3 regions of the Neomoorella thermoacetica genome follow, and region 1 is predicted to be linked to each of the others. Evidence: riboswitches for the same ligand, from Rfam matches in the RefSeq annotation. Region 1 holds a riboswitch; each other region holds the start of a gene.

The links. A riboswitch is a leader RNA that binds a small molecule or an ion and turns the genes downstream of it on or off. The one in region 1 is predicted to bind cyclic di-GMP.
Region 2: linked by a shared signal. The riboswitch ahead of MOTHE_RS01570 (ATP-binding protein) and the one ahead of MOTHE_RS12420 (HD-GYP domain-containing protein) in region 1 are both predicted to bind cyclic di-GMP.
Region 3: linked by a shared signal. The riboswitch ahead of flgB (flagellar basal body rod protein FlgB) and the one ahead of MOTHE_RS12420 (HD-GYP domain-containing protein) in region 1 are both predicted to bind cyclic di-GMP.

The regions. Positions count from the first base shown of each region.
Region 1 covers NZ_CP012369.1:2,493,490-2,503,723, reverse strand. Annotated here, with positions in the region: gene MOTHE_RS12455 (branched-chain amino acid ABC transporter permease) at 1-492, shown strand, start outside; gene MOTHE_RS12450 (ABC transporter ATP-binding protein) at 473-1,267, shown strand; gene MOTHE_RS12445 (ABC transporter ATP-binding protein) at 1,242-1,949, shown strand; tRNA gene MOTHE_RS13205 (tRNA-Sec) at 2,049-2,148, shown strand; gene MOTHE_RS12440 (MTH1187 family thiamine-binding protein) at 2,292-2,606, shown strand; gene MOTHE_RS12435 (DUF1858 domain-containing protein) at 2,864-3,049, shown strand; gene MOTHE_RS12430 (HD-GYP domain-containing protein) at 3,298-4,500, shown strand; gene pnpS (two-component system histidine kinase PnpS) at 4,517-5,986, shown strand; gene MOTHE_RS14345 (AbrB/MazE/SpoVT family DNA-binding domain-containing protein) at 5,934-6,314, shown strand; cyclic di-GMP riboswitch class I at 6,357-6,445, shown strand; gene MOTHE_RS12420 (HD-GYP domain-containing protein) at 6,505-7,116, shown strand; gene MOTHE_RS12415 (phosphatase) at 7,882-8,628, shown strand; gene radA (DNA repair protein RadA) at 8,752-10,164, shown strand; gene MOTHE_RS12405 (CarD family transcriptional regulator) at 10,186-10,234, shown strand, end outside.
Region 2 covers NZ_CP012369.1:300,946-311,179, forward strand. Annotated here, with positions in the region: gene MOTHE_RS01535 (SLC13 family permease) at 1-32, shown strand, start outside; gene MOTHE_RS01540 (methyl-accepting chemotaxis protein) at 402-2,051, shown strand; gene MOTHE_RS01545 (methyltetrahydrofolate cobalamin methyltransferase) at 2,206-2,967, shown strand; gene istB (IS21-like element helper ATPase IstB) at 3,076-3,834, opposite strand; gene istA (IS21 family transposase) at 3,831-5,318, opposite strand; gene MOTHE_RS01560 (uroporphyrinogen decarboxylase family protein) at 5,585-6,754, shown strand; gene MOTHE_RS13560 (hypothetical protein) at 6,774-6,947, shown strand; gene MOTHE_RS01565 (cobalamin B12-binding domain-containing protein) at 6,992-7,615, shown strand; cyclic di-GMP riboswitch class I at 8,090-8,175, shown strand; gene MOTHE_RS01570 (ATP-binding protein) at 8,344-9,462, shown strand; gene MOTHE_RS01575 (transposase) at 9,514-9,855, shown strand; gene MOTHE_RS12645 (IS3 family transposase) at 10,011-10,234, shown strand, end outside.
Region 3 covers NZ_CP012369.1:694,324-704,557, forward strand. Annotated here, with positions in the region: gene MOTHE_RS03430 (motility associated factor glycosyltransferase family protein) at 1-1,012, shown strand, start outside; gene MOTHE_RS03435 (Uma2 family endonuclease) at 1,234-1,803, opposite strand; gene MOTHE_RS03440 (flagellar protein FlaG) at 2,062-2,424, shown strand; gene fliD (flagellar filament capping protein FliD) at 2,437-4,335, shown strand; gene fliS (flagellar export chaperone FliS) at 4,513-4,929, shown strand; gene MOTHE_RS03455 (hypothetical protein) at 4,933-5,421, shown strand; gene MOTHE_RS03460 (AbrB/MazE/SpoVT family DNA-binding domain-containing protein) at 5,475-5,678, shown strand; cyclic di-GMP riboswitch class I at 5,920-6,017, shown strand; gene flgB (flagellar basal body rod protein FlgB) at 6,184-6,582, shown strand; gene flgC (flagellar basal body rod protein FlgC) at 6,642-7,079, shown strand; gene fliE (flagellar hook-basal body complex protein FliE) at 7,331-7,639, shown strand; gene fliF (flagellar basal-body MS-ring/collar protein FliF) at 7,738-9,312, shown strand; gene fliG (flagellar motor switch protein FliG) at 9,324-10,234, shown strand, end outside.

The sequences.
Region 1 (10,234 bases):
TGGCTCTACGCGATGATGGTCCTAACAATCCTGGTTACTACCAACTTTATTAATTCTACCCATGGCCGGGCCTGCGTGGCCATCCGGGAGAATGAGATCGCTGCCGAAACCATGGGCATCAATACCACCTATTACAAGGTCCTGGCCTTTGCCATGGGCGCCTTTTTTGCCGGTATAGCCGGGGCCCTCTATGCCCACTACTTTTATCTTATCCAGCCCACTACCTTTACCTTTTTCCGCTCCTTCGATATCCTAGTCATGGTTGTTTTTGGCGGCCTGGGAAGTATAACCGGTTCCATCATTGCTGCGGCAGGCATCACCTTTGTCAATGCGGCCCTCCAGGACCTGGCCGTTTTGCGGATGGTAATTTACGCCGTGCTCCTGATTATTATCATGGTTTTTCGCCCCCAGGGGTTAATGGGGAATAAAGAATTTACCCTGGACCGGTGGCTAAAGAAACGAGGTGCAGTCAGTGGCCCTGCTGGTAACTAGGGATTTAACCATTTCCTTTGGCGGCCTGACGGCGGTAGCCAATGTGGACCTGTCCCTGGAAACGGGGGAATTGGTGGGCCTTATCGGGCCCAATGGTGCCGGGAAAACGACGATTTTTAATCTCCTGACGGGGGTTTATCGCCCTACCAGGGGAGAGATTATTTTTGACGATCGGAGCCTGGTAGGTTTGAAACCCTACCAGATTACCCGCAGGGGAATTGCCAGGACCTTCCAAAATATTCGCCTCTTTAACGATTTAAGTGTCCTGGATAACGTGTGGATAGCCTATCACTCCCATGCCCGCTACGGGGTCACCAGCGCTATTCTGCGCCTGCCCTCCTTTCACCATGGCGAAGGGGAGATACTAGCGGAAAGTGAAAAACTGTTGGAGATCTTTAAACTGGCTCCCTACCGTAACGAAAAGGCCAGGAACCTTCCCTATGGTGAACAGCGCCGCCTGGAAATAGCCCGCGCCCTGGCGGCAAAGCCTAAACTGCTTCTCCTCGATGAACCTGCCGCCGGAATGAACCCCCAGGAGACCAGGGAGCTAATGGAGTTGATTAACTGGGTACGGCAAGAATTCGGGTTGACCTTTCTTTTAATTGAACACGATATGTCCCTGGTCATGGGCATCTGTGAACGGATTTATGTCCTGGATTACGGCAAGGTGATTGCCGAAGGGCCGCCGGAAGCTATCCGTAATAATGAACTGGTTATCGAAGCCTACCTGGGCCGGGAGGTGAATGGCAATGCTCCTCAAGGTAGAGAATCTTGACGTTTATTACGGCGCTATCCATGCCCTGAAGGGTATTTCCCTGGAGGTCAACGAGGGCGAGATAGTCACCCTCATCGGGGCCAACGGTGCCGGAAAAAGCACCACATTAAATACCATTTGCGGATTGTTACGCCCCCGCAGCGGTAGAATCACCTTCCAGGGGCAGGCCCTGAACGGTTTATCGGCGCCAGCCATTGTTAAACTTGGTATCTCCCAGGTACCAGAGGGACGACGGATTTTCCCCAATTTAACTGTTAAGGAAAACCTGGAACTGGGTGCCTACCTGCGCCGGGACCGGGAGGGTATACGCAGAAGCATGCAGGATGTTTTCCGGCGCTTTCCTCGCCTGGAGGAACGCCAGAAACAGATGGCCGGTACCCTGAGCGGCGGTGAACAGCAAATGCTGGCCATTGGCCGCGCCCTCATGTCCCGGCCCAAATTAATGCTCCTGGATGAGCCCTCCATGGGACTGGCCCCCCTCCTGGTTCAGGAGATCTTTAATATTATTAAGGAAATTAACCAGCAAGGAACGACCATCTTGCTGGTTGAGCAAAACGCCAATATGGCCCTGAGCGTGGCCCACCGGGGCTATGTCCTGGAAACGGGGCGAATCACCCTTCAGGGTAAAGCAGCTGAACTGGCCGTCAATGCGGCGGTAAAGAAGGCTTATCTGGGCGGATAAGTGTACTCCACCGGGGTTAGGGGGCATTGGGCTTACTGCAGGGGTTATCCTGGGGGAGCGGTACCTTGACTGGGTATGCTGACGATTGTATAATGTCCTGGGGGTGGATCGGGCCTGGTGGCTTGCCTGGACTTCAAATCCAGTTGGCGCGCGGGCTAACCCCGGGCGCGGTGGGTTCGATTCCCACACACTCCCGCCAGAAATATAGCTGCCGGTAAAGGCCGTACTGTTCTCCAGGAACAGGGCGGTCTTTTATTTGTACCCTGGGCGGAGACGGCAGGGTTTTCTTGCCTGATAGAGTATTTATTTATTGCACGCTTTTTAAGAGGAGGTCATGCCAGGATGGCCATTCTGGAAGTAGTTATAGCTCCCTTGGGTACAGGCAGTACCAGCATCAGCCCGTATGTAGCCGACGTCCACAAAGTCCTTAAGGAGACGTCGGGAATCAAGTACCAGTTGACACCCATGGGTACCATTATTGAAGGGGAACCGGATGTCTTATTTCCCCTTTTGCAGCGCTTGCACGAAGTACCTTTTGCCAGGGGTGCCCGGCGGTCCATGACCATTATTCGCATCGATGATCGCCGCGACAAGGAATTGACTATGGAAGGCAAGCTCAAATCGGTGGAAGAAAAACTGGCGTTAGCATCATCGTGATAGAAAAGCTGGAGGAGAAGGCGAAAAAGTTCGGCGGTCCTTGGACATTTTGGCTATTTTAAGCCGGGTCGCAATAAAATTTGGGAGATATTTCCTGACAACCGGCGCGCTATTCTTTACAAAAGGGTAGTTACCGTTTATAATGAATACCATAGATAAAAGTGTTAAGGAGACGGATTAACAAATCCCACCTCCGACTTTTCACTTTGGCATTTTATATGGAGGAGGTGAAACCCTTGGCCACTATTACCAAGGAAATGAGCATCACGGAGGTAGTGAGTAAATACCCCCAGACAGTACCGGTTTTCATGGAACACGGGATGGGCTGCCTGGGTTGTGCCGCGGCGCGCTTTGAGAACATTGAGCAGGGAGCCTTGGCCCACGGCATTGACGTAGATGGCCTGATTGCCGACCTGAATAAAGTAGCTAACAAGGCTGAATAAAGGCTGGACAATGCTATAGGGAATCGCTCTTTATTTAACATAAAGGGCGATTTTTTTATAAAGAGAAATCCGCCTCCGCCGGGAAGAAACCCAGGGCAGGAAATATCAGTTTTTACAAGAGTTATATTTGAAGGAGCCAATGGTGGCGGCCGTCCGCCGTCAACGAAGGAATGCAAATTCCTGGCTGGCATATCTTTGTAAAGCACATGCAAGGCCGGCCATAGAAAGAGCTAAGGAGTGGAAAACCGATGGGTTGCCCGCCGGATCGATCCTTTTGTGAGCTGGTGGTAGCACTATCAACAATCCTTGATATCGAGGAAGAAACCAAACTCTATCATGCCTGGCGGGTAGCCCTGGTAGCCCAGGAACTGGCCCGGAGGGTCATCCCCGACGAGGCGACCCTGGTGTTTTATGGTGGGCTGCTCCACGATATAGGCGCCATGGGGCTGGATGACCACTTGGTTCATCTGGCCCTCCAGCGTGGTAGCAGAAATAATCCCGAGGTCGTAAACCACCCCCTGCGGGGGGCGGATATGGTGGCAGCCATTCCGGGTCTTGGGGAAAAGGTTGCGGCCATGATCCGGGACCATCATGAGCGCTGGAATGGCTCCGGGTACCCCCGGGGTATTGCCGGGAATCATATCGTCACGGGAGCTATGCTCCTGGGACTGGCCGATGAACTGGACCTGGTCCTGCGGGTCCATCCGGGTACTTCTTGGGCCAGGCTGAGGGAGACCCTGAACCGCAGGGTTCAGGGTGGGTTTCCGCCGGAACTACTGGCTATCCTGGATAAAATGATGAATGGTCCCTTGTACGCCGAAATTGCCACCAATACGGCCCTGGAATTAAAGATGTTTAAGGTGATTTTGGACCTGCCGCCTATTAATTTCCAGGTACCCGATCCGATGAAGATCACTATCGATCTCTTCGCCCGGATAATTGACGCCAAACATGCCTATACTGCCGGCCATTCCCACCGGGTAGCTGCTTATGCTTTAAACCTGGCCCGCTGCCTCGGATATAATGATGCTAAATTGCGGCGTCTGGAGATCGCCGGCCTCCTCCACGATTTCGGCAAAATCGCCGTTCCCCGCGCTATTCTGGATAAACGGGGCCGGCTCAACAGCGAAGAATTAAAAGTGGTACGCCGCCACCCGGCCTGGACGATAGAACTCCTGGAGGGGGTGACTAGCCTCAAGGATATTGCCCGGGACGCCGGCCTGCATCACGAACGTTATGATGGTAAAGGATATCCCTATGGCCTCCATGATGGTGAAATTCCCTTGGGGGCCAGGATCATCGCCGTGGCCGATGCCTTTGACGCCATGACTTCTAACCGGCCCTATCAGCCTACCCGTACGCCGGAAGAGGCTTTAAAAATCCTGGCAGGGGGGGCCGGCACTCAGTTTGACCCGGAGGTGACAGCAGTTGCCTCCTGCCTGCTAGCCTGACAGGGGGGACGGGATTATGCATTCACTACGCTGGAAGATTACCCTAAACTTTTTGACCCTCCTTTTCTTCACTCTGTTGGGGGCCTATCTCTACTTACACCAGGCTATCTTGAAGGCCATGGGATTACCATGGTTACCCCCCTTCCGGGCCGGGTTCCTGGCTGCCAGGTTAGAGGGACAACTGCTGGCCGTCATGATCCTAGTTTTGATTATAATGGGCATTGGCACCTTTATCCTGGCCCGGGGGATTATAACCCCCCTGACGGCCCTCCTGCCCCTGACCCGCAGGATTGCCGCCGGTGACCTGGAACAGCGGGTAGAGATCCAGAGTGACGATGAGGTGGGTTTATTAAGCCATCATCTAAATATCATGGTGGAAACTCTACGCAATAATTTCCGGGAAATAGCAGACGAGCGCAATAAAATGAAGGCTATCCTGGCCAGTATAACCGACGGCCTGGTAGCTGTTGACCAGGTGGGCCGGGTTATAATGCTCAATCCGGCGGCAGAGAAGATGTTCGGTAAAAAGGGGGCAGAGGTCGAGCACAAGTATCTCCTCAAGGTTGTCCGTAACCATGAAATCGATGCCATGGTAAAGGAGATCCTGGCCAGTGGCCTGCCCCTGGAGAATGAGGTCCGGCTCTTCCCGACTACCAGTCAGTTATTCAGAATCTATGGTACGCCCATCACCAGCGAACAGGGACGAATAATCGGGGCCGTGCTCACCATCCGGGATATTACCGACATCCGCCGCCTGGAGCAGATGCGGACGGAGTTTGTGGCCAACGTCTCCCATGAATTACGTACCCCCCTGACCTCAATCCGGGGCTTTGTTGAGACTCTGCTGGAGGGGGCCCTTGAAGACCCGGAGGTCAGCCGGCGCTTCCTGGGAATTATCAACCATGAAGCCCAGCGATTGCAGCAATTAATCGAAGACCTTCTCTCCCTGTCACGACTGGAGAGCCAACCAAAGCGACAGGATGCTGGGCGTGCGGACCTGGCGGCCACCTTGGACCGGGTCCTCACTACTATTAACCAGTTAGCAAGGGAGAAAGGAGTCGCCCTGGAGAAGGAGATACCGGCGGAGATACCGGAGTTGGCCATCAGTGAGAGCTATCTGAACCAAGTGCTCCTTAATCTGATTGATAATGGCATTAAGTATACCCCCGCCAGTGGCAGGGTAACTATACGTGCTGCCCGGTTAGGGGAATTAGTTCAGGTAGAGGTGGCAGATACCGGCATAGGCATCCCCCCCGAGAGCCTTCCCCGCGTATTTGAACGATTCTACCGGGTAGATAAGGCGCGTTCCCGGGAGATGGGAGGCACCGGTCTGGGCCTGGCTATCGTCAAGCATATAGTCGAGTCCCATGGTGGCAGTATCAGTGTGACCAGCAGGCCGGGCCAGGGCAGCCATTTCTTCTTTACCCTCCCCATTGCCGCTGAGGAAGGGGGGCGAAGCAATTACCAGGAAGAACCGGGCACCTGACCGTAAAACTCCTGGTGGCAACAGACGCATAGTTGATTGCAAAGGGCGGGTAACTCTACCTGCTAAATTAAGGCAGCAACTGGATCTATACCCTGGCGCAGAAATTGAGTTTTTGGCCGGCGAAGATGGTAAATGGTACGTCAGGAGGGTTGACATTCAATCTAACTGTCGTTGCTGTGGCCGCCAGGTAAACCTTGTAACTATCAGGAAGGATACCATGTGCCGTGAGTGCGCTGAGAAGTATTACCGGGCCCTGGGAAAAAAGCTGGGCTTGGGTAATGTGGGAAAGGGTGGGAATTTGGATAATAAAAGAGGAAACAAGCGATAGATGTCGAAGTAAAGGTTAAAAATAATAATTTTGAACCAGAGCTGCTCAAAAGGGTAAACCCATCGAAAGGTGGGGACACAAAGCCATGGGTCTAAGGTCCTTAAAAGGGCTATGATCGCCAGGCTGCCGGCTCCAGGAAGCGGCCTAGTCTTGTTGAGGAGCAAGGCTTTTTTTATTACCGGATTTAGCAGTGCTGGGAGAGGATGACTATGGTTTGGAATGGCAGGCGATACATAACTGGTTGGGTCGGCTGGCGGCCCATTCTCCTTTTACCTATCGCCATTCCCTGGGCGTTGCTAGCCTGGCATTGAACCTGGCCCGGATCTATGGGATGGACCAGGGAGAGTGCCAGGCTATTTATGCCGGGGCTTTGCTCCATGATGTCGGCAAGATTACTATAACCAATGCGCTGCTTATGAAAAAAGGTCCTTTAACCCGGGAGGAATGGCTGGTAATCAAAAATCACCCCCGGGCCGGGGTAGAGTTGCTGACAGCTTCAGGTATTAGCCCTGGTATTCTGGAATTTGTTGCCTATCACCACGAACGCTGGGATGGTGGAGGATATAATGGTTTAAAGGGGCCGGATATTCCCCTGGGGGCCAGGATTATCGCCCTGGCCGATGCCTTTGAGGCCATGACCTCCCAACGACCCTACCAGCAAATTCGTACGTTGCCAAATGCCCTAGCGGAAGTCGAAAATAACGCCGGGACCCAGTTTGACCCGGGACTGGTACCCGTATTCTTTACAATGATCCACAAGCTAATGAAAACAGCCTCCTCCCTGCCACTAATCAGACCATGAAAATTAATCTAACCTTAACACGGTAATTATTGATTTTTAACAGTAATGAGTTATACTATCAATAGAGGGAATACCTGATACCCTCCAAGCAGGTGTCCTCTGACCTCCTTAATATATATACCTTTAGCCCAGATTTTCTGGGCCACTTTTTTAGCTAAAAATGGAGGCCGCTCCGAGGGAGCAGCCTCCATTTTACAAAGCCGACCAGGACCTTAACGCCGGCTACTGCAGCTACCTGCATAGCCCACGGCAACCTTGCGGCTACCATAGACCATTACGATAACTACAATAACCTTTGCTCGATGGTCATAAATACCTGAGAAGCCCGCAGAGATCTCTCGACCTCGACGAACCTCGAGCTTTTTTGTCAAAAGCCTGCGGCACCTATAACCATCTTAGCTCGACCAGCAACTATCTTTGCCGACCTGACATTAATCCCTGCAGACCAACGCCAAGCCGTGACGAACAGCTACTGATCTGCCCGCCGGCTGACCAGTAAGCCTTTCGACCTGCTGGTTACCTTTGGCCGAAAATTACCAAACCCGTTTTAGACCCGGTAATTTTCTGGACTCGGTCCCGGCCGACCCTGTTGTTTCTATTATATCCATTCAGGAGAATATTATTTAAGTGGGTTCAATTTTTTTATTAACCATTGAAGGATAACTTATCCAGGGTTAAATTAAACCTACAGCAAAAGGGTTTTAATATTGGGTTAATAACTTATTGCTATAATAAATAAGAGCAATAAGAAGGGAGTTGCAAAAAATGCTGTTTGAAGCCGATCTCCACACCCATACTGTTGCCAGCGGTCATGCCTATAGTACCGTTAAAGAACTGGCCGAGGCAGCCGAGAAACGTGGCTTAAAGATGATCGCCATTACGGATCATGGCCTGAAGATGCCCGGCGGTCCCCATGAGTACCACTTTGGTAACCTGGTAGCCCTGCCCAGAAAGATAGGAGGAGTAGAAATTCTCCGGGGCGTAGAGGCCAACATCATCGACGTTGACGGGAATCTGGATCTCCCCGAACGCCTCCTGGAGGAACTTGATATTGTCCTGGCTGGCTTCCATACTGGCACTGGTTTTGATAATCGTCCCGCGGAGGATTACACCCGGGCCGTGCTGGCGGCCATAGCCAATCCCAGGGTCCACCTTATCGTTCATCCCGGAAATCCTGACTTTCCTGTGGACATAGAAAAATTGGTCCTGGCAGCGGCCCGCGAACATAAAGCCCTGGAGATCAACAATAACTCCTTTAGCATCAGTCGCCAGGGCAGCCTGCCCCGTTGTCAACTCCTGGCCAAACTGGCCCAAAAACATAAAGTGCAGGTAGCAGTGAATAGTGATGCCCATATCTTCAGTTCGGTAGGTAATTTCGCCCGCGCCTGGCAGGTCGCCCGCAGCGCCGGTATTAGTGAAGATCAAGTAATCAATAAAACCGCCGACCGGGTGAAAGAATACCTGGGTTGGCATCGTCGCCGGGGGCAGGCCTTACAGGAAGAAGGGACCTAGATTGGTAGGACTTCCCAGAGCGGGTCGGCGGTGATATAATTATCTTCGACAGCCTCCCTTGGCCAAGTGCCACCATCGGTGAATGAAAATAGCGGGGCTGATAAAAGCAAGGGGGCAGAACTCCTGACCAGGATCAAAGAACGCTTCGTTTGCCAGCAGTGCGGTTATGAATCCCAGGGCTTCCTGGGCCGATGCCCGGCGTGTGGTAGTTGGAATAGCCTGGTGGCCGAGGCCATAATTCCAGAGGGTATAAAAAAAGCGGCAGGCTCCGGGGAAGTCCCCGTCCTGCTATCCCGGGTAAATGATATCAGTGAAAAGAGGCTGGTGACTACCCTGGGCGAATGGGACCGGGTCCTGGGAGGCGGGCTAGTTCCCGGTTCCCTGGTCCTGGTTGGCGGGGCTCCCGGGATTGGTAAGTCTACCCTCCTTCTCCAGGTGGCCCACTTACTCTCTTCGAGGTACGGTAAAATACTCTATGTCACCGGAGAAGAATCCGCCAGCCAGACCCGGTTAAGGGCTCGACGCCTGGGCGCCGAGGAAGGCGAGATCTACTTACTGGCGGAAACTAATATTGAAGGGATCCTCCTGCAGATAGAACGGCTGCAGCCGGTAGTAGTTATGGTGGATTCTATCCAGACGATGCTTCTTCCTGATATCCAGGCTGCCCCGGGCAGCGTTTCCCAGGTGCGGGAAGGAGCGGCCCGCTTTTTACGCCTGGCCAAGGATGGCGGCCCGGCAGTAATTCTGGTGGGTCACGTCACCAAGGAAGGATTCCTGGCCGGCCCGAAGGTCCTGGAACACCTGGTGGATTGTGTCCTCTACCTGGAGGGTGAACGCTACCAGGCCTACCGCATTCTGCGGTCCGTTAAAAATCGCTTCGGCTCCACCAATGAGATTGGCGTTTTTGAGATGACCGGCTCCGGTTTGCAGGAAGTAACCAACCCCTCGGCCATGCTTATGGCCGAGCGCCCGGCCGGAGTGGCGGGCTCCAGTGTCGTCGCCTGCCTGGAAGGCACCCGGCCCCTTCTACTGGAGATCCAGGCCCTGGTGAGTAAGACTGCCTTTGGAAACCCGCGGCGACTAGCTACCGGTATTGATTTCAACCGGGCCCTCCTGCTGGCAGCGGTCCTGGAGAAACGGGCCGGCCTGCCCCTGGGGGGCTACGATATATACCTTAACGTGGCCGGTGGTATTGCCATCAATGAACCGGCAGCCGACCTGGGTATATGCCTGGCCATTGCCTCTGGTTTGAAGGATCGTCCCCTGGAATCCCGGACCCTTGTCCTGGGGGAGGTTGGCCTTGCTGGAGAGGTAAGGGCCGTCACCCAGCTGGAAAGGCGCGTTGAGGAAGCAGCCAGGCTGGGTTTTAACCGCTTTATAATTCCGGCTGGCAATAGGGGGGGTCTTAAAGGGCAGAGCGGCTGCGAAATATATAAAGTATCTACAATAAATGAGGCCCTGCGACTGGCCCTCGTTAATACCGGCTCAGGGGCAGGCGATAATACGTTGAGTAACCCGTTTTATAAATACTCTTAGTCATAAATGGAGGGTCGCTTAATGTTTAAAGTTGGCGATAAAGTGGTGTACCCAATGCATGGGGCCGGGG
Region 2 (10,234 bases), 340 kb from region 1:
ATATAGGACAGGGCGTTGGAATAATACGATAATTTTGCTAATATCTAAACATGGAGCGATACCAGGAGAAAGTTGAAAAAGCCAACTGCCAGATTATTTAAGATTGTTACTGCGTTGCCATAAATTGTACCGTCTGTTTAGGTAGAACAGTCATACCTTCCGAGTGGCGGCCCCTCAGAACTGTCTTGACATGCTGGTGATAGCATTAATGCTTCAAACGAGGCGGCCGCCACCTCCAAGTGTTAACCCCTGCCATGCGGCTTAGAAATATAAAGTTCCAATATAGAAACATAAAAGTCGAAAAGGAAGAAGTGAAGAACTGATCGTTTAAGTTTAGGTGACCGTAAGCCAGAAATGAATTACAAAAAACTTTACGTGATAGACGAAAGGACGTGAGACAAATGGCCCCAAAGTCTCTGGCTCAAAGGTCGCCAGGCAACTGGGGAGGGTTTATGCCATTATTCCCTTACTTACTTGTTATATCCCTTTGTATTATTGTGGTCACTGTAACGCTTGGTTCGGGAACTCTAGTAATGGTGCTTGTTGGAATTCTTTTAAGTAGTACAGGAGCTTTCTTGCTATGGCAGAGATGGATCCACCCGCTTTTGCTTCTTCAGCGGTTCCTCTCCCTTTTGGAAAAAGGTGATCCGGTAGCTGCAGAAAAATTTTTAAAGGCCCAGAAATGGAGCAGGGGCTTTCATGAGATAGCCGGTCGGGTCCTAGAAGCTTTTTTTCGCATGATCGGGAACATGCAGAGGAGTTCGGATGAGCTAAATTATCTCGTCGGGGTGATACAGCGCGAAGCAGAGGCCAATCGTGTAAGTCTTGCTGAGATAGCTCGGACTATGCAAGATATGGCCGGTGGTGCGGATGAGGAAGCCGGGGCTACCCAAAGAGTAGCGGAAAATGTAGAAGCATTGACGGCTTTAGCTAAGGACATAGCCCATCTTTCCTCAGAAGGAGTCAATCTGGTAGGTGAGGCTAAACGACGTGAGGAGAAGGGCAGAGAGGTTCTAAAGGTTCTGCTGGCCAATATGGAACGGGCGGCGGTGTCGATAGAAGAGGCAGCGGAGAAGGTTATGAGGCTGGAGGTGAAAATAGAGAAAGTCAACGAGTTTGTAAGATATGTAACGGAGATAACGGACCAGACGAATCTACTGGCGTTGAACGCGGCGATCGAGGCGGCGCGGGCAGGTGATTCTGGCCGCGGTTTTGCAGTGGTAGCTGGAGAAGTAAGGAAACTAGCCGAACGTTCCGCGCAGGCTGCGCAGAATATAGTACGTATAGCGGAGACGATCCAGGAGGTGGCAAAGGAGGCGGCAAAACAGGTAGAGGAGAATGTAAGGCTAGTAAAAGATAACTTGGAGCAGGGCGAAGAGACAATGCGGGAAATGGAGGAAGTTACAGAGGCCTTTACTCGTGTTGCTGGTGCCATGGAAGAGATATACAGCAACGCCCGTAAACAGGCAGAGCGGGCGCAGAATATAAACCAGGATGCATCCCATATGGCGGCCGTAGCCCAGGAGACGGCAGCGGGAGTAGAAGAGGTAACAGCTTCAGTGGCGCATCAGGAGATGGCCATGGAAACAATGGAGGAAAGCGTTGTCAAGCTATCGGACATGGCTGGACGCTTTGATGAACTTGCAAACCAGTACACGAAAGAAGGATGGGACGAGGCTACGAAAAACAGCCTGATCCAGAACGGGATGCAGATTTTAAAGAGTTTGGCAGAAAATAGCGAGATAAAAAGTATGCAAATAGAAAAATTAAGAAAGCCTTTCGATGAAGCAGTTGCAGGTCTAGATTTCATCAAATACCCCATGGTAGTAGGCCTTGACGGTAACATTATCTACTCTCCTTTGAAATTTAATCAATCTATCAACTGGTCATTTAGACCGTGGTTTCAGGCCGCGATAAAGGGGGAGTCTTACATAGGGAAACCTTATATAACTCAGGCGACTAACAGGTTGGCTGTACCCATTTCATGCCCCATTAAAAATGAAAAAGGGGAAGTTTTAGGGGTGTTAGCAGCAAATATTGCCGAAGATTAGAAGGCCAGCCAGGTTAGTGCCACCTGAAAAACTCAGGGCAAAAGCCTTAACTTCTCAAAAACCGGATAATTATTTTATAAACCAGGAGGAGTTACCGTAAATTCCTCATTTTCCGTAGAAACGCCTGAAACCAAATACATGGAGGGTGCAGGAAATGTTAATCATCGGTGAAAAACTAAATAGCGCGATCCCCAGTGTCCGTCAAATCATTAATGACAAAAACGCCGCGGCCGTGCAGGACCTGGCCCGGAGGCAGGCGGAAGCGGGAGCGGACTACCTGGATCTAAATACCGCCCACTGTGACGAAGTGGCCGATATGGAGTGGCTTGTGCGTACAGTGCAAGAAGTAACCGATGTACCTTTATGCATTGATAGCACAGCAGGGGAGGCAATAAAAAAGGGTCTGGAGACCGTCAAGGGCGATAAGAGCAAGGTGATAATCAACTCCATATCCATGGAAAAAAAGCGTCTGGAAGAAGTATTGCCACTTGTACTCGAATACCAGTGCCCGGTAATCGGCCTGACGGTGGACGACAATGGTATCCCGAAAACGGCTGAAGAAAGGATCAAGATAACTGAGGGACTGATAGAGACCCTGAGCAGGAAGAATTATGATTTGAGCAACCTGTATATCGATCCGCTGGTTCTCCCCCTGGCCGTAAACCACACCAATGCGGTGATGTTTTTCCAGTGCCTGAGGGATATCAAGAGGTTATTTAAAGTGAAGACAGTATCCGGTTTAAGCAACATCTCGTTTAACATGCCGAAGAGGAAGCTCATCAACCGTTACTTCCTGACAATATGTATGGCGAGCGGCATGGACGCGGCCATTCTCGATCCGTTGGATGGAAAAATCATGACCGCAGTCACCACCACCGATTTATTGCTGGGTAACGACCGTTTCGGAAAGTGTTGATTGTCAATAGAATTGACCCACTATGTGCAAATAAAATTGACCCACTGGGGAACAAAAATAATAAGCTGCAAGTCATGCGCTAAAGGGAATGAAGGTGTAGCCTCCGATTTAACGGTCGTTGGCTGCTTTCAGTTTACCCTTGAGCCGGTAGCTAGTGCCGTTAATATAGAAAATGCGGGCATGATGCACAAGCCGGTCAATTATGGCCGCGGCTACCACCTGGTCGGAAAATATCTCCCCCCATTCGTTGAAGTTGTAGTTGCTGGTCAGGATAATACTCCCCTTCTCGTAACGCATGGAGACCAAGCGGAAGAGAAGATTGGCCTGTTCTTTAGTTACAGGCATGTAGCCGAGTTCGTCGATGATTAGAAGGTTTAGCCGGGAGTAACCCAATAGCTTGTCAAGGAGACTGCCGTCTTTGGCGCTCAAAAGTAGTTCTTCCAGTAGTTTCTGAGCCGTAATAAACACTACCCGGTATTTGGCCATGCAGGCCTTGATACCTAAGGCTACTGATAGATGGGTCTTGCCGACCCCGGGCGGCCCCAGGAAGATGATATTCTCCTTTTTCTCCACGAAATCCAGGGAGCTTAAAGAGATAATTTCTTTTTCCCGGATTGAGGGTTGAAAGCTAAAGTCAAATTCCTCCAGGGTTTTGATAAAGGGGAAACGCGCTTTATTGATTTTCGTCTTGACCGTGCCTTCGTTTTTCCTTTTTAACTCCTCTTCGAAGAGAAGGGAGAGGTATTCGGTATAAGAAAGGTTGTTTTGCGAGGCTTTTTCTGTTATCTCCTGGTAATGGGCAAGCATCCCCTTTAGTTTTAAGGCCTGCATCTGGCTTTCCAGGTAAGCGGTTAATTTGTTGCTCATGATACTGCCGCCACCTCGCTCTCCTTTAGGGCATAACAGGAGAGGTCCCGTTTGATTTTACCTGGCGGCATATTGACACTTGCCGGGTCACAGGCACAAGAAAGCGGAGCGATTTCCTTGCGCTCTAAAAGCCTTTTTACGCTGTTTTTGTGATAAGAACCGATTTTCAGGCATTCTTTGATGGCTGCTATGATATCTTCTGGGGTATATATCTCCTGATAGCTTAAGATTTCCGCCAGGTGCCAGTACAGGTTGGCGCCATTTTTATCACGCAGGCCTTCCAGATACCTTTGGCCATCCTCGCCAAAGGCGCTGGTGAACTTCTCCACCAGGGCCGAGCGTAGCTTCAGTTTCTTTTCCTGGTATTGACGGTTGATGGTTTCGTGTTCGGGGTGAAGGGGACGGGCGGTTTGTTTTTTAAGGTCAAGGTCAAACTCCGCTAAAAGCGCACCTTCCTCGTCATATACCTTTAAGCGCCGGCCGTAGATGTTTTCGACCCACACCCTCCTTAAGCAGTAGCGCATGGGTACGGGGTAGAGATTGCCGTCATGGGATATATAGCCGTCATTGCTCACCTTCCGGGGTTCTTTATGGTGTAATAAGGCCGGTTCGACAGCCGGTATTTTAACAAGGCACCCTTTTTCCTCGGCAAACATTTCTTCCGGCGGCCGGCCTAAGGTGCTGTGGGGCCTTTTGTTGTAGGCTTCCTGGAACTCGGAAAGCTTTACAGCGAATTCGTTTAAGTTCCCCACCTCCAGGCCCCGCAGCAGGTGTTCCTGGACATAGTAAAAGGGGCGTTCTACCTTTCCCTTGGTCCGGGCACGGTAGTTGGCGCAAGGACAGGGCTCAATGCCATACAGCCCGCAGAATTTTAAAAACTCGTCATTATACCGGACAATACCGTCCTTCTGGTGGGTGATAACCATTTGCTTGCCGTTGTCTATCACCAACTCCGGGGCATAACCGCCGAAGAAGTCAATGGCTTCAATCAGAACCCGGATCACATCGGCGGTGGTGATGCTTAAAGAGAAGGTGTAGAATTTCATCCGGCTGTAGGATAAGACCACTTCGTGGAGATATATTTTCACGAGCTTCCCGTCAACTGGTAGCGTCCACACCTTCCAATCGTACTGCATCTGTTTACCTGGGCCTGTTTCCACCCGGGTGGTGGCTAATTTAGCGGTCCTGTCATCTTCCTTGATGGCCCTAAGATAACGGTGGACGCTGGCCAGGGAGCCTTGATAGCCCTTATCTTTCAGTTCTTTGTAAATCCTTGTGCCGATATATCCTTTGGCAAGCATAACCTTTATTTCTTCCAGAAACTTGTCCAGTTCTTTGGTATACTCCCTGGCTTTAAACTGGGGAGGGCCGGCTTCTTTAAGGTACTTCCTGACGGTATTCCTGGACACCCCAACATCCCTTGCTATTTGCCTGATGCCGACCCCTTGAGCGTGCAGTGCCTTGATGCGCTGCCATTTGTACATGCTGACCACCTCTTTTTCCTCCCCCTCTCAGGGGAGATTTTATCACAAGGTGGGTCAGTTTTATTTGACGATCCTGGGTCAATTCTATTTTACGATCTACAGGAAAGAACTTTTTAAAGGCATATCGTAAAGATTTGTTAGCGGATTAAAGTAATAAGAAGTTAAAGGGTGAGGTAATACGGTTAGGTAAGAAGAAAAGAAAAAAGGACCGGAGGAGCACTCCATGAGGTGGACGTCATATAAGCAAGGAGAGGGAATGAGAGAGTATGAGTAAGGAAAAGCTTTATCAGGAGAGACTGCAGCGTTACATCACAGCCATGGAATGTGGCAAACCGGATAAAGTTCCTATAGCTTTCTCAGTTGGTGAATGGGCTGTCAAGTACACCGGCAGTACTCTTGAAGAAGTATATTACAACCTTGACAAATCAATTGAAATAACTTGTGAAGTAGTACAGGACCTCGATTTTGACATTTTCGGAGGTGGTCCCACCTTATGGTGGCCACCAATGTTCGATGCCATGGGTTCGAAATTGTATAAGTTCCCGGGTATTCATTTAGAGGAGAACTCGCAATTCCAGTATATGGAAGAAGAGTACATGAAACCGGAAGACTATGATGATTTTATTGCCAATCCTACTGAATGGCTGGCAACTAAATATTTGCCTCGTATTAGTGAGGAGTTTGCCAGGCCAGGCTCATACCGAGCCACGGTAGCGCTAATTAAAAGCGCGGCTGCTTATGCCATAGCCAGCAATGTCATGGCTAAAGGGTGGGAAAAGTGGACGAAGGAACACGGCGTAGTACCTTCTACGAGCGGGTTTACCAAGGCGCCTTTCGATACCCTGGGTGACACTCTGCGGGGTATGAAAGGGATTTTGCTTGACATCCGCCGTCGACCCGAGAAAGTCCTGGCCGCGTGCGAAGCGATTATACCACATAATATAGCCTATGCCATGATTGGGGCTCGTGGAGATACCACTTTACCTTGTAAGGCAACCCTTCATCGAGGTGCCTACCCGTTCCTGAGCATGGAACATTGGGAAAAATTCTACTGGCCGTCTTTGAAGGCAGTTATCGAAGGTCTCTGGGCGCAAGGAAAGAGGATGTACTTCTTTGCTGAAGGAAATTGGACCCCGTATCTTGAGAAGATAGCTGAACTGCCGGATAAAAGTATTGTATTCATCATAGATACAACTGATGCCAAAAAAGCGAAAGAAATTCTCGGCGGTAAGTTCTGCCTGTGGGGTGGCGTTCCCACTACGCTTCTGACTTACGGCACGCCGGCACAAGTGAAGGATTGTGTGAAGCAGGCTATTGATGAACTGGCCTGTGACGGGGGCTTTGTCCTTGCACCTGGCGGAGCTGTTATGAGTGATGCCAAGCGGGAAAATATTTTTGCAATGATTGAAGCAGGACGAGAGTACGGCGTTTATTAACAAAGGGAAGGGGAAGTCAATGGCTGAAAATAAGGAGAAAACATTTGTTCCGGAAGCCGGTACTTGCGTGCCGTGGAAGGTTAAGAGGGAAGAGCTGGGGGAAATCCCCGGCAATGAGGAGATTGTAAAAAAAGAGTGGGAGAAACTCGAGGCCTTTGCCTACGCCTTTATCTGGTTCTGGGTACAGCGGTAGCCCGCAGAGATATTTAATTCTCTAGAATTAGGAGTGAGGTCTTTATGCTGACAGACACTTTATCAAAGGCAATGGCAGAACTAGAAGAAGAACAGGTACTCGCGCAGGTAAAAGAACGCCTGGGAGGGGGAGTCGCGCCCCTGGAGATTGTCAAAACCCTCCAGGAAGGCATGGTAGAAGTAGGCAACCGGTTTCAGTCGGGCGAGTATTTTCTGAGCGAATTAATAATGGCAGGCGAGATAATGAAGGGCGCCATGGATATTTTAGAACCACACCTGGGGGGAGAAAGTGGAGAACACAAAGGAACCATAGTGATCGGCACAGTGAAGGGAGATATCCACGACCTGGGCAAGAATATAGTCATCATGCTGTTAAAAGGGGCGGGGTATAAAGTAGTCGACCTGGGGGTGGATGTACCGAAAGAGAGGTTTGTTGAAGCCCTGCAGGAAACGAAGGCGCCCCTGGTAGGCATGAGCGTGCTCTTAACCAGTTGCCAGGAGGCGATGAAAGAAACCATCGAAGCGATCCGGGGTGCAGGTCTGGACACCAGGGTGGTTATTGGAGGCAACTATATAGACGAAACCGTGAAGAATTATGTAGGAGCGGACTATTATGCCACCACGGCTACCGATGGAGTAAAGGTGGCGGCGGAAGTGTTCGGAGCATAGTGTTAATGCACGGAAGGTTGGCAACGATAAGGAATGGGGCCTGAAAAATGGCCCCTATTCTTTATTCATGCCATTGGTTTACCCCGGGTTTTACTTTTACTTTGGTAATGTCTTTTTGTATAAAGAAGGAATCCCATAATGCGTGTCGAAATTTATTTTATCTAGTCTAGTAATTCTTGGTCAGAGGAGTACACTAGCAATGTCAAAGAAATTACAGATAAGCAATTACCAAAAGAACCATATTAACCCAACGGGGGGGTAATTTATGTAGTAAATGTAAAAAGATGGAAGCAATTTGGCTACCACTTATTGTTCTTTCCATAAACAATAATCCTACCTTATTTAACCCCTATTAAAACTTCTTCTCGCAAAGAACCCTTTCTGGTTTTGTTTCCCATAAAAAGGCTAAAAGAGCGATAAAAAACTAATTCTCCACCCCCTAGACTAAAAAATTTGCAAATCAGTAGAAGGCTTTAGTGTAAAAGGCAAACCACCTGAAAGGGTGGGACGCAAAGCCATGGGTCTACAGCCGTTACCGGTATGACTGCCAGGCTGCCGCTAGTAAAGTCTTGATTGATAGGTTTTTATAAAGGCAGCCTGGTTATGTTAAATGGCTGCCTTTTCTATTTTTATTCAGCCTCCGGGGGTTGACTGGCTTTTGGAGGTGATTGTTCTTTGAAAGCCCAGGGTTCCTAGCCTTAACACCGGCTTAAAGGGGGTGTTCTAGTATGCAACAATGTCGTCAGTGTAACCAGAAGACCCCGGAACGTTCTTGCCCTGATTGCGATTACTTTATGACCCCGGGCTCTTTGCGCCGGAAGCCCCCGTCACCTATAGGAATAAATCTGGTTGCAGCTGACGGGAGGCGTTATGACGGCCGTATCCTGGTCTTAAATATGATGGAGTTGGGATTAGAAACAGATGCCCCGGTACCCGGGAAATATCGTATTCACCTTCATCAGAACCTCAGCCTGGATGTGGCCGGGGTACCCACCAGAGGGAAGGGGAATATTCGCCTTTTTGATATCCTGACTGTTTACCGGGATCAGGAAACAGCTACCCGCCTTAGCAGTGACGAGTACGCTTTATTAACCGGAAGTACGGGGGACTTTATTGAACAAGTATCCCAGCTGGTCCCCGTCCACCTGCAGAAACTGGTAAAAGAGCGGTTACTTGCCGAAATCCAGAACTCTGAGATTTTGAAGGCTATGCAGATCGGCAGCGTGTTGCGCTATGAAAGGGGACGATTTCGCCATTTAGGGGGCCAGGCTGATCTAGAATTACCCCCGGAGGAAATAGAAAAATTGATACATAAGGCAATTCGCCAGGGTACCCACTGCCGGGAGCTCATTGTAAGTAGTGACGGGAAAAGGGTTTTTGACCTGCATGGGATCCCCCTGGATCCTTACTCCGGGGGCTTGCTGGCCTTCGATATTACGGAGATTATCCATAAAGAAAGGCAGATGCGCCGGCAGGAGATGCTTGCTTACCAGGAAGCCATTGCTGCTGTTACCAATGGCCGGTTGAGGCTCTCGACCCGGGCGGAGATTGCTTCATTACTTTCCCAGGGACATGAGCTGGCCAAGGGTGAAGTTCAGAAGGCTGCCGATGTTGCCCTGGCGCGGAGCAAGTTGCGCAGTATATTACCAGAGGTTTTTCGTGGTCGCCAGCACGGTATCTGCCTGGGCTTGACCGAAGCCTTAACTAATGCCTTAAAACACGCTGGCGGGGGTGAATGGGTAGCCAGGCAGGACGATGAAGTCCTGCGCGTAATTGTCCAGGACCACGGCCAGGGAATAAAACTAAAGGATCTACCCAAGGCAACCCCTCTTAAGCCCCGAAATTAGATTGGACAATCTTCCAAATTCATGAGACTATAAGGTCAGGAGGTTGTTCAAGTGGAACGTCGGAAATTTACCCTAGAGTTCAAGCGCCAGGTCGTCGAACAGGCCATCGCTGCCGGAAATAATTCCGTCGTTGCTCGGAAGTATGATATCCGGCCGAATATTGTCAGCCGATGGGTTCGTCAGTACAAAGCCGGCCAACCCATGCAAGGCAGTAGCCCAAAGGGAAACGCCACCCACGTTACTCAGCAGGAACACGCCCGACTCGTTGCAGAGAACCGTGAGTTAGACAAACAGAATACCCATCTAAAGCAACTTCTGGGCGAAAAAGACCTTGAAATTGCTATATTGCGTGACCTATTAAAAAAAGCCAACCCTCACTTGCAGATAAAGTAGCCATTGCGCACAAGTGGATCACAGCCGGGTACAACGCTACTCTCGTGCTGCGCATAGTGGGGGTTTCTCGATCCACCTATTATTATCAATTAACACATGAACCCAAGCCGCATACCACGACGGGTAGACGTCCGTTTCCTGGTCATTCACTGACTGTGGGCGGCCGCAAGGTCAGTGATGAACAGATTAAGGAATGGATTATGGAGTCTATTTCCGGTGATGGTTACGCCTACGGGTACCGTAAGCTCACTCATATGCTTCGACAAGATCATGAGCTGGTGGTGAACGAGAAAAAGGTATACCGCTTGTGTAAGGAACTGGATATTCTGCGGCCACAACGGAACCTCCGTCGGAAACACCCGCGGAATTTGGCCCAGAA
Region 3 (10,234 bases), 730 kb from region 1:
CGGATTTGACGGGAGGGGAGTACCTCTGGTTTACGCTCCGGTCATCTTTCCCCGCATCGTTCAGGAGTACCAGGGGCCCACTTTTAGCTGTGAATTGAATGTTTCACCATTTATTGAATGGTTTGATGAAAAGCTGGGCGAGAAAAAGGGTGTTCTGATCAGCGGTCCCTCAGTGGCCAATGTCTGCCTGGACCTGGCGGTGAAGATGGGCGCTAACCCCATTATCCTTATAGGCCAGGATCTGGCCTTCACCAACAACAAGACCCACGCCGACGGCGCCAGGCACCAGCAGAGGATAGACCCCAGCCAGGGGAACTACATTTGGGTAGAAGATATATATGGCGATAGAGTGCCGACCACTACAGCCTTTTATTCCATGCTCGTCTGGTATGAACAGTACTTGGGCAACCTCAAGGGAAAGCGCCTGGTCATAGATGCCACAGAAGGGGGTGCCCGTATTCGGAGTACCGAAATTATGTCTTTGCAGGAAGTGAGAGATAAGTACCTTCGGGAAACGTTTTCACCAGGGGAAATTATTGCAGCAAAGCATGACGTTTATGCAGTACCAGATGGGGAACAACTTCGGCGTCTTGAAGAGGCCTTTAGCGAGCTTAGTTCCCGGCGGGAGGATTTGCGGGCCTGCTTTGAGGAAGGTATAGAAGTGGCCCGGCAACTGCTGGAAAAATGCCACAAGAAAACAGTAAAGTTAACTAACTACGAGCGTGCCCGCCGGAAATTCATGGGCCTGGACCGGCGCATCACCGGCAATATCCTTTATCGACTTTTCCTAGAGCAGGGTCTGGCCGCCCGTATTGACGCCATCAACCGTATATTGGGCGAAAGAGTAAACGACGAGCAGGAATTGCCTGCGCGAGGAGAAAAACTAGCTTCCCTGTACCTGTCCTTCTTTACCGAGGTTGAGCGCTATGCCGAATTTACAACAGAGATACTGAAAGAAATAGAAGAAAAGATTCGGCGTGAAAGCGCCTCAACTAGCTGTTCAAAAGCTTAGAGGAAAGGGATATAAAATTAAAGGTTGTCCAGGTAAGTTCAGGTGGACGAGAGATTTATGACTTTGAGCGCGAAGTGGGTTACCCGGCCGGCACCAGAAGTTTTGGTAAAGCTGTATCAGGAAGCCGATATTTATGTTAATTGATCCTGGTATGAAAGCTTTCTCATGTCGTGCCGGGCCATATTCATTACGGCGCGAGGATGGTGTGAAAAAGCCCGGTGCTAATCTCCAGGTAAAATATATTGGACTGGAATATTTAGCCCCGGGAAAGCCAGCGGAGAAATATGGTCGCCGTGCCCGTATTCTTTAACCTCTCTATACCCGGACGGCGAAGGCTGGCGATAGGCAGTGACTTGCTGCGTCTGCAAGTTAACCAGCCATACTTCATTAACTCTGCCCTTAGCATACAGGCTTACTTTTACTTCGCGGTCATAGGCCAACGAAGTGTCAGCCACCTCGACTAACAATAGCACGTCCTCCGGCCGGGGGTGGAAAGTAGCATAATAATCATCACGCGGCTTGAGCAACATCAAGTCGGGCTGGGGTTCCGAGTTCTGGCCCAGGCGTAAAGGGTTCTGGGTGTCTACCAGGGCATTGTCGCCTATTTTGGTGCTAAAGATATGAAGCAGCCGTCTAACACACGCGGCATGCTGGGTTCCTATCGGCACCATCTCTATAATCTCCCCCTCAATCAGCTCTACCCGGTCATCTTCTCCCAGAATGCCTGCCCGGGCCATCTGGTAATATTCATCGACAGTAAAACGCCTGCGGGCAATCTCTATTGCGGCCATTCTTTAGAGCCCCCTTTCGTTCAGGGTAGAGGAGTACATTACAGGCTGATTATTATGGCTATATTATACCACAGTTAGAAGCGAGACCATTCTGAAAAAGGAAAAGGAGGCTATTCCCGTAGTACGCCCCACATTAGAAAGTGCTTCGCTTAAGTTTTAACACTGCGAAGCAACTTTAATCCGTGGTAAACCTCAAGCGCGGCAAGGAACTGTCGATATTAACCTCTAGGAATTAGATTTACCTCGGGGGTGGCAAGAGTGCGGGTCGAAGGAGTCGATCCTTTAATCCTAAACCAGGTCCAGAGCCAGACGCAGAAACCGGCAGTACAGGATACTAAAAAAATTAACGTGGACAGCGATCAGGAAAAGCGCCGGCAGGATGGGCAGGCCGGGTACTCCCGGGGCGATCTTGAGCAGGCGGTGGCAAAGCTCAATACAGCCACAGATCTTTTTAATATTAAACTGCGCTTTAAGCTCGACCACGAAAAGGGTGAAATATACGTCCTAGTGATCGACGCCAATGAAGGCAAAATTATCCGCCGCATCCCGCCGGAAAAAGTACTGAATGTGGCCAGCCAGATGCAGCAAATGGTGGGGCTGCTCCTGGATGAGTTGATATAGGAGGGTTCTGATATGGCTAGCGGCATTTATTTTTCCGGCCTGGCTTCGGGACTGGATACCGAGTCGATTATCACGCAGTTAATGGACCTCGAAAGGATACCCCTTACCAGGCTGCAGCAGCGCAAAAACCAGTACAACGTGGAGAAAAACGCCTGGCACGATATTTATACCCGTTTAAGCAGCTTGCAGAGCAAGCTTGGCGATCTTAAACTTGCTTCCACCTTTACCGGTATGAAAGCCACCTCAAGTAATACCTTGGCTCTGACGGCTACTGCAGCCAGCAATGCTCCAGCCGGAAGTTACCAGGTGAGCATTATCCAGCTAGCCCAGGCTCACAAAGTGGCCAGCCAGAATCTGGTTTATGGTACGGAAGCGCAATTATTAACAGATACTTTTACTGACGCCACCTACACCAGCAGTGTGGCGACGTTGAACAACTTAACCCAGGATACGGCAAATGGCTTGCTAAAATTAGCCTCAGGAGCAACGGGGAGTATTACTTCTAATGCTATTAACGTTAATGCCGCCAATGGCGGCCGCCTGGCTTTGACGGTCAATCAACAGGAACGGCTGAATGCTAATTATGTGTATCAATACCGTACTTTTGATGGCACTACCTGGAGTGAATGGCAAACGCTGGGCAATTTAACCGGTGATGGTTCCGGGATTTTTAAGAGCCATACTTTAACAGCTGATATAAGTGGCAATGTGCAACAGGTGGAGATTAAAGCTACTTTAAATGGAGATTTTGGTGCCAGTGTTATTCCTATGCTTGCCGACTGGACGGCCACCTTCCAACCAGCAGAACCGGTTACGTCCGATACTGTGGCGCTGGGCCTGAGCGGTTCCTTTACCATTACCGTTGGTAGTGAAACCCGGAATATTACCATAAATGAAAATGATAGCCTACAATCCATCGCCTCCCTGATCAATGCAGTACCTTCTGAAGGGGAAACAGGCCCGGGAGCGGGGGACATTGTGACGGCCAGCGTCATCGATCATCGCTTGGTAATTACCAGTAAAACTACCGGCTCTAACGGGGCTATATCTTTTTCCGATCCTGACGGTGTCCTCAATAAGTTAGGGCTGGTAGATGCAAGCGGGGTTATTCTACCACGCGCCGTCATCCAGGATGCCAAGGATGCCGTATTTACAGTCGATGGCCTCACTATAACCCGCTCCACCAATACGATTACAGATGTCATCCAAGGGGTTACCCTGAACCTCCTGGCCGTTACTGACACTAACGGCAACGGCACAATTGAACCGGCGGAAACACTGAACCTGGAGATAAGCCACGACACTCAGAAGGCCGTTGATGCTATCCAGGCCATGGTGGATCAATACAACTCAGTAATGGAGTTTATCAGCACCAAAGCCGGAGACAAGGGTGATTTACAGGGCGATCCTACCCTGGCGCGTTTTAAAAACGATTTATGGCAACTGATGACTGATAGAGTAGCCGGGTTAACGGGGACTTACCAGACCCCCTGGAGTATTGGTATTTCGACAGGGGCTGTAGTAGGTAGCGGTTCTTTAACCTTCGATCGCAACGGCAAAATAACCCTGGATACAACAAAGTTAACCTCGGCTTTGGAGACGGACCCAACAGCCGTCATGGCTATTTTTACCAACAGCAGCGAAACCGGCTTGGTCGACAAGTTGGATAGTTACCTGACTTCCCTGGTGCGCTCCGGGGACGGCATTATTCCTTCCCGGGAGCAGTCCCTGCAGAACATCATGGATGACATCGACGACCAGATCGCCCGCATGGAAGACCGGCTCACCATGAGGGAAGAGCAGCTCCGGCGGCAGTTTACGGCTATGGAGCAGGCCCTGGCGGCTTTGCAGAGCCAGGGGAACTGGCTGGCCGGGCAGATTGCCGGATTGGGGGTCTACCAGCAGAAATAGCTTAAGCTGTGATACTATACTTCATAAAACAGGGTGGGAGCGGTGAGGATGTGGAGAGAGTCTTAGAAGCCCATGAAGTTAAGTTTAACTTTCTGTCGTAGTTTACTGGCAGGCGTTGCAGGTTTTTAAACCAGCAACCCTTTAGGCACAAGGCGAATGAATATCGAGGTGTAACTTATGGCTGTCATCAACCCCTACCAGGCCTACCAGCAAAACCAGGTCCAAACCCTGTCCCAGGAGAAGCTGGTGCTGATGCTTTACGATGGAGCCCTGCGCTTTTGTCGCCAGGGGCTGGTGGCCATGGAGCAAAAGGATTATGCTGCTGTGAGCAATAACCTGGGTCGGGCCGAGGATATTTTAAGCGAATTGATGGCGACCTTAAACCGGGATGTTGGCGATATTGCTGAAAACCTGTACAAGCTGTATGATTTCATGTATCGCCATTTGGTGCAGGCCAATGTGAAAAAAAGTGTAAAGATGATCAAAGAAGTTATTGAGCTCTTGCAGCAACTGCGCGACACCTGGGAAGAGGCTACAAAAATATATCAGACCCACGATTACCGCACCACAGCAGGTGTGAACTGGCAGGGTTAATTAATGAACGAAATAGAAACAGCGGCCAGGCAGCTTTTAGAGGCGTATGGCCAGGAAATAGAAATGTTGCAGGTATGGCAGCGAAACTTAAAGCAACAACAGCAAGCCATTCAAGCCGGCGCCTGGGGTGACTTGAATAATCTCCTAGCAGAAGCCGCTCCCTGGAGGGAAAGGCTGACCCGGGCGCGGCAGGCTACCCGGCAGCTTGAAGAGTTCCTGGTATTAGTTTCAGGGTGTGAAATTCTGGAGTGGGAAAAGATCGAGTTCCTGCCGCCGGCAACCCGCAAGGAACTTTCCAGGGCAGCCCTGCAAGTGCGGTCCTTATGGGAAGAATGCCAGTATGTGCATGAAGCCAATATAAAAAAATGCAATCTGGCTATAGCAACGATTAGGGCTGAGCTGGAGCAAGTACGAACAGCCCGGCAAATGGGCCTGGCCTACCGGCGGGAAAATAAAACTATGCTGCCCCGCTGCCTTGACCGGCGGTTATAAGTTAAGTTTTAGGTAGAGAACAGGGGCAGGGATAGGTGGGGGGAAGGAAGACAATGAGCAAGCAGGTTGAAATAACAAAATTATCAAGCCGGGGGCAGGTAGTTATCCCGAAAGAAATACGGCAGCAGCTGGGATGGGAAACGGGCGATCACGTGGCTGTGGAAGTACAGGGGGATATGGTCATCCTGCGGCGCCTGCAGCTGGAAAGCTACGGGGAAGGAAGGTACCAGCAGGCCAGGATGAGTTTAATCAAGTAGAAGTCCTGACGTTTTTAGCCAACAGGCAGCGTATCCTGGTTACTTTGCTTTCTAAGTGGCAAGGGCGATAAATTGGTGGGTCCTGTCGAGGCAGGGCCAATGGCTGTATTGATTGCATGAAAGAGCCGTTTCTCCATAGACGGCTCATTATTTTTTGGTTAAATTTCTCTCCACCTGCAAGAATTTGCCAAAACGTGTTGAATAAATACCGAAAGCAACCAAGGTAAAACTTTCTTACTCCGGGCGTCAAAGGCAAGCTCTCCGAAAGGGGATGCGCGCAAAGCCATGGGTCTAAGGCCTGGTAGATACAGACCGGGCTATGGCTGCCAGGCTACCGTAACCGGTTAAATTGTTATGCCCGGAAGAGGGCCTTTATTTTTAGGCATGGGACTTTAGTCCCGGGGCAATTGGGCCTTTTGTCCGATACCAAGATTACCACGAAAGTGATAAAGTGGTAACTGTTGGAGAATAGCATCGATTTTTCAGGGAATAGGGTGAGAATTGGGTGTTCCTGACGCCGACCATGTACGTCCTGGAGAAGGCCCTGGACACGGCCACCCTGCGCCAGAGGACCATCGCCCACAATATCGCCAATGTCAATACTCCCGGCTTTAAGCGCTACCAGGTCTCCTTTGAGGACCAGCTCAGCCGGGCCCTGGGGCTCGAGCCGGGCTTGCCCCTGTATCGTACCAACCCCTACCATCTGCCTCCATCCGGCCTGGAGCTCGCTCCCCAGGTAAGCAGGGATACCAGCACCACCATGCGCCAGGACGGCAACAATGTCGATATCGACCGCGAGATGGTTGACCTGGCCCAAAATAGCCTGAACTTTAACGTTGCTGTCCAGCAGCTCAACACCCGCCTGGCCATGTTGCGCTACGTGATCAACGAGGGTAGACGTTAGGCGGCTGGATCCGGCCTGCAGGTAAGGGAAACAAGGGGAAATCAGGGAGGGATAAAAGGTTGGAACTGCTACCGGCCCTGGCCATCAGTGCCTCCGGCCTCACGGCGGAACGCCTGCGCCTGGATATTATCGCCAACAACCTGGCCAATATCAATACCACCCGCACGCCCCGGGGCGGTCCCTACCGTCGCGAAGTGCCTGTGTTCGCCGAGAGATTGCAGGAAGCTATGGGGCAGCTACCCGGGCGGCCTTCGTCCCGGGCTCCCGGCGCCGGGGTAGAAGTAGCTGCCATTGTCGAGGATAATTCCCCGCCGCGCCTGGTCTACGATCCGTCCCATCCGGACGCCGACGCCAATGATTATGTTCATTTACCCAACATCAATATCGTCAACGAAATGGTCGACATGATCACCGCCTCGCGGGCTTATGAAGCCAATGTGACGGTCTTGAACGCCGCCAAGGCCATGACCTTGAAGGCCCTGGAGATCGGCCGTTAGGCTACCAGGCTGGATGGCCACAAAGATCACCGGCCCGGGACCGTGGGCGGGTCCCTGCCGGCAGTGCTGCCTGGATGAATCCATATCACTCCGGCAGACCACCGGCAGGCGATGCCATCTAGATAGTTACACCTTAAATGGCGCACTGCATGCGAGCCCGGCCGCCGGCTAACAGGCAGGTATGGGCAGCGAGCCTGTTTCGCGGCTACCAGCCGGGCCCGCAAGGATAATTCGAGGAGGGTATGTTCCCAATGCTCCTTACACCCGTATCCCTTTTAATGCCGGCACCCCTTCAGGAGACCCGGCCGGTTTCCCAAACCGGGGGGACGGATGCCGTGGCCCAATCCTTCGGCAATCTCCTGCGGCAAAAGCTGGATGAACTCAATAACCTGCAGCAGCAGGCCGACGCTCTCACCCAGGAATATTTTGCCGGTAAGGTGGAGGATGTCCACCAGGTCATGCTGGCCCTGGAGGAGGCTAACCTCTCCCTGCAGCTGGCCATGCAGGTGCGTAATAAAGCCGTCGAAGCCTATCAGGAAATTTCCCGCATGCAAATATAAACTACTTGATTGAGAACTAAATAGTAACTTCATAGTAACTTCCAAGACATACCCGGCAGTTTGAGAAGGAAACCATACCACCTTCAGGGAGCTTATTAATGAAGGTTAAAGATATATTTGGCAAAGCAAAGAGTTTTTGGCAGGGATTGACTCCGGGGCGGCGTTCGGCCCTGGTAGCGGTAACCCTGGCCGCCTTGCTGGCGGCGGGTTTCCTGGTCCAGTGGCTGGTGAGGCCCCAATACGCGCCCCTTTTCACCAACATGCAGCAGCAGGACGCCGCGGCGGTTACGGCAAAATTGAAGGAGATGAAGGTTCCCTACCGCCTGACGGGTGACGGTACCACCATCGAGGTACCCAAAGACCAGATCTACCAGTTACGCCTGGACCTGGCCAGCGCCGGTGTCCTGAACAACGGCCAGGGTTTTGAGCTTTTCGACCAGAACAAGCTGGGTATGACCGACTTTGAGCGTAACCTGGATTATCAGCGTGCCCTGCAGGAGGAACTGCGGCGGACCATCGTTACCCTGGACGAGGTGGAAGACGCCCGGGTGCACCTGGTCATCCCCCAGCCCAGTGTTTTCCTGCAACAGCAGCAGCCGCCGTCGGCGGCCGTGGTTTTAAAGCTCAAGCCCCTGGCGCGGCTGAAACCGGAACAGGTCAAGGGCATCATGGAGCTGATTGCCGCCAGCGTCCCCGGGCTGAAGCTGGAAAACATCCGCGTCATCGATATGTACGGCAACGTCTTGAGTGACGGCGTTGCCGACAGTGCGAACGCCCCCTTAAGCCAGAAGCAGCAGACCCAGATGGAGATCAAGCGGCAGTTCGAAAAGGACCTGGAGCAGCGCCTCCAGAGTATGCTGACCCAGATTTTGGGGCCGGGGAAGGCCGTGGCCATGGTGACGGCGGACCTCAACTTCGACCAGCAGGAAATCAACCAGACCACCTGGGGCAAGCAGGGGGCGCTTAGAAGCGAGGAGATTAAAACCGAGCAGGGCACTTCTAACGGCGGAGCCGGCGGTGTGGCGGGGACGGCAGGTAACAACGGGCCGGGTTATCCGGCCGTAAACCCCGCCAACGGAAACTATAACACGAGCGATACCGTCCACAACTACGAGCTGGATAAAACCGATACCCACACCATAGTGGCTCCCGGGCAGGTCCGGCGGCTTTCCACCGCGGTAGCCGTTAACGGCCCGGTGAACGCGGCCTTAAACAACCAGATCCAGCAGATCGTCAGCGCCGCGGTGGGCTACCAGCCGGCCCGGGGCGATCAGATCACCGTTACCAGCCTGGCCTTTGACAACTCCCTGCAGCAGCAAATGGCGGCCGACATGGCCGCCCAGCAGCAGCGCCAGCAGAGGCTGCGCCAGTACCTCCTGTGGGGAGGCGTGGGGCTGGTGTCCCTGGCCCTGCTGGTGACCCTGATCGTTCTTATCCTGCGGCGCCGTCGGCAGGCGGCCCTGGAAGAACAGATGGCTGCCGCGGCCCTGCCGGCCGGCGTGCCGGTAGAACCCCTGGTAGTGGAACCGGTAGAACCGGTGGAACCGGCGGACCTGGAGAAGCAGCGCCAGGAAGCCCAGCGCAAGGCTAAACTGGAGCAACTGCAGGAGATCATCCGCCAGCGGCCGGAGGATGCGGCTTTACTGCTGAAGGCCTGGCTGGCAGAAGATTAGAGGTGGGTTGGTTGGCAAAGCAGAAGGCCCTCACAGGTCTGGAAAAGGCGGCTATCTTTTTGATTGCCGTGGGCCCGGAGCTGTCGTCCTTAATTCTCAAGCAGATGGCCCCGGAAGATATCGAGCGCATCACCTACCAGATTGCCAACACCCCTGCGGTCGACCCGACAACCAAGCAGCAGATAATCGACGAGTTCCTGGAACTTAATGATGCCAAGCAGTTTATGCTTCAGGGGGGCATCAAGTACGCCCGCGACGTCCTGGAGAAAACCGTGGGGCCGGCCCGGGCGGCGGAGATTATCAAAAAGCTCCTGGCAACTTCTAAGATCCGGCCTTTTAACATGATCCGCAAGGCCGATCCCAAGCAGCTGGTCAATTTCATTTATAATGAGCACCCCCAGACCATCGCCCTGATCCTGGCTTACCTGGAACCGGAGCAGGCGGCGGTGATCTTGGGAGCCCTGCCGGACCAGCTGCAGGCCGACGTGGCCAAGAGGATCGCCCTCATGGAGCGGGCTTCGCCGGAAACGGTGCGCGAGCTGGAGAGCATCCTGGAACAGCGCCTTTCTTCCCTGGTGGACCAGGACTTTGCCGTTGCCGGCGGGATCAAAAGTCTGGTGGACATCCTGAACCGGGCCGACCGCGGCACGGAACGGACCATCCTGGAATCCCTGGAGCAAGACGACCCCGAACTGGCCGACGAGATCCGCAAGCGGATGTTTGTCTTTGAAGACATCCTCACCCTGGATGATAACTCCATCCGCCGGGTACTGCGGGAAGTCGATCTCAAAGACCTGGCCCTCGCCCTCAAGGCGGCCAGCGAAGACGTGGCCAACCGCATCTACCGCAACCTTTCCAAGCGCGCCGGCGAAATGCTCAAGGAGGATATCGAGTACATGGGCCCGGCTCGCCTGCGAGATGT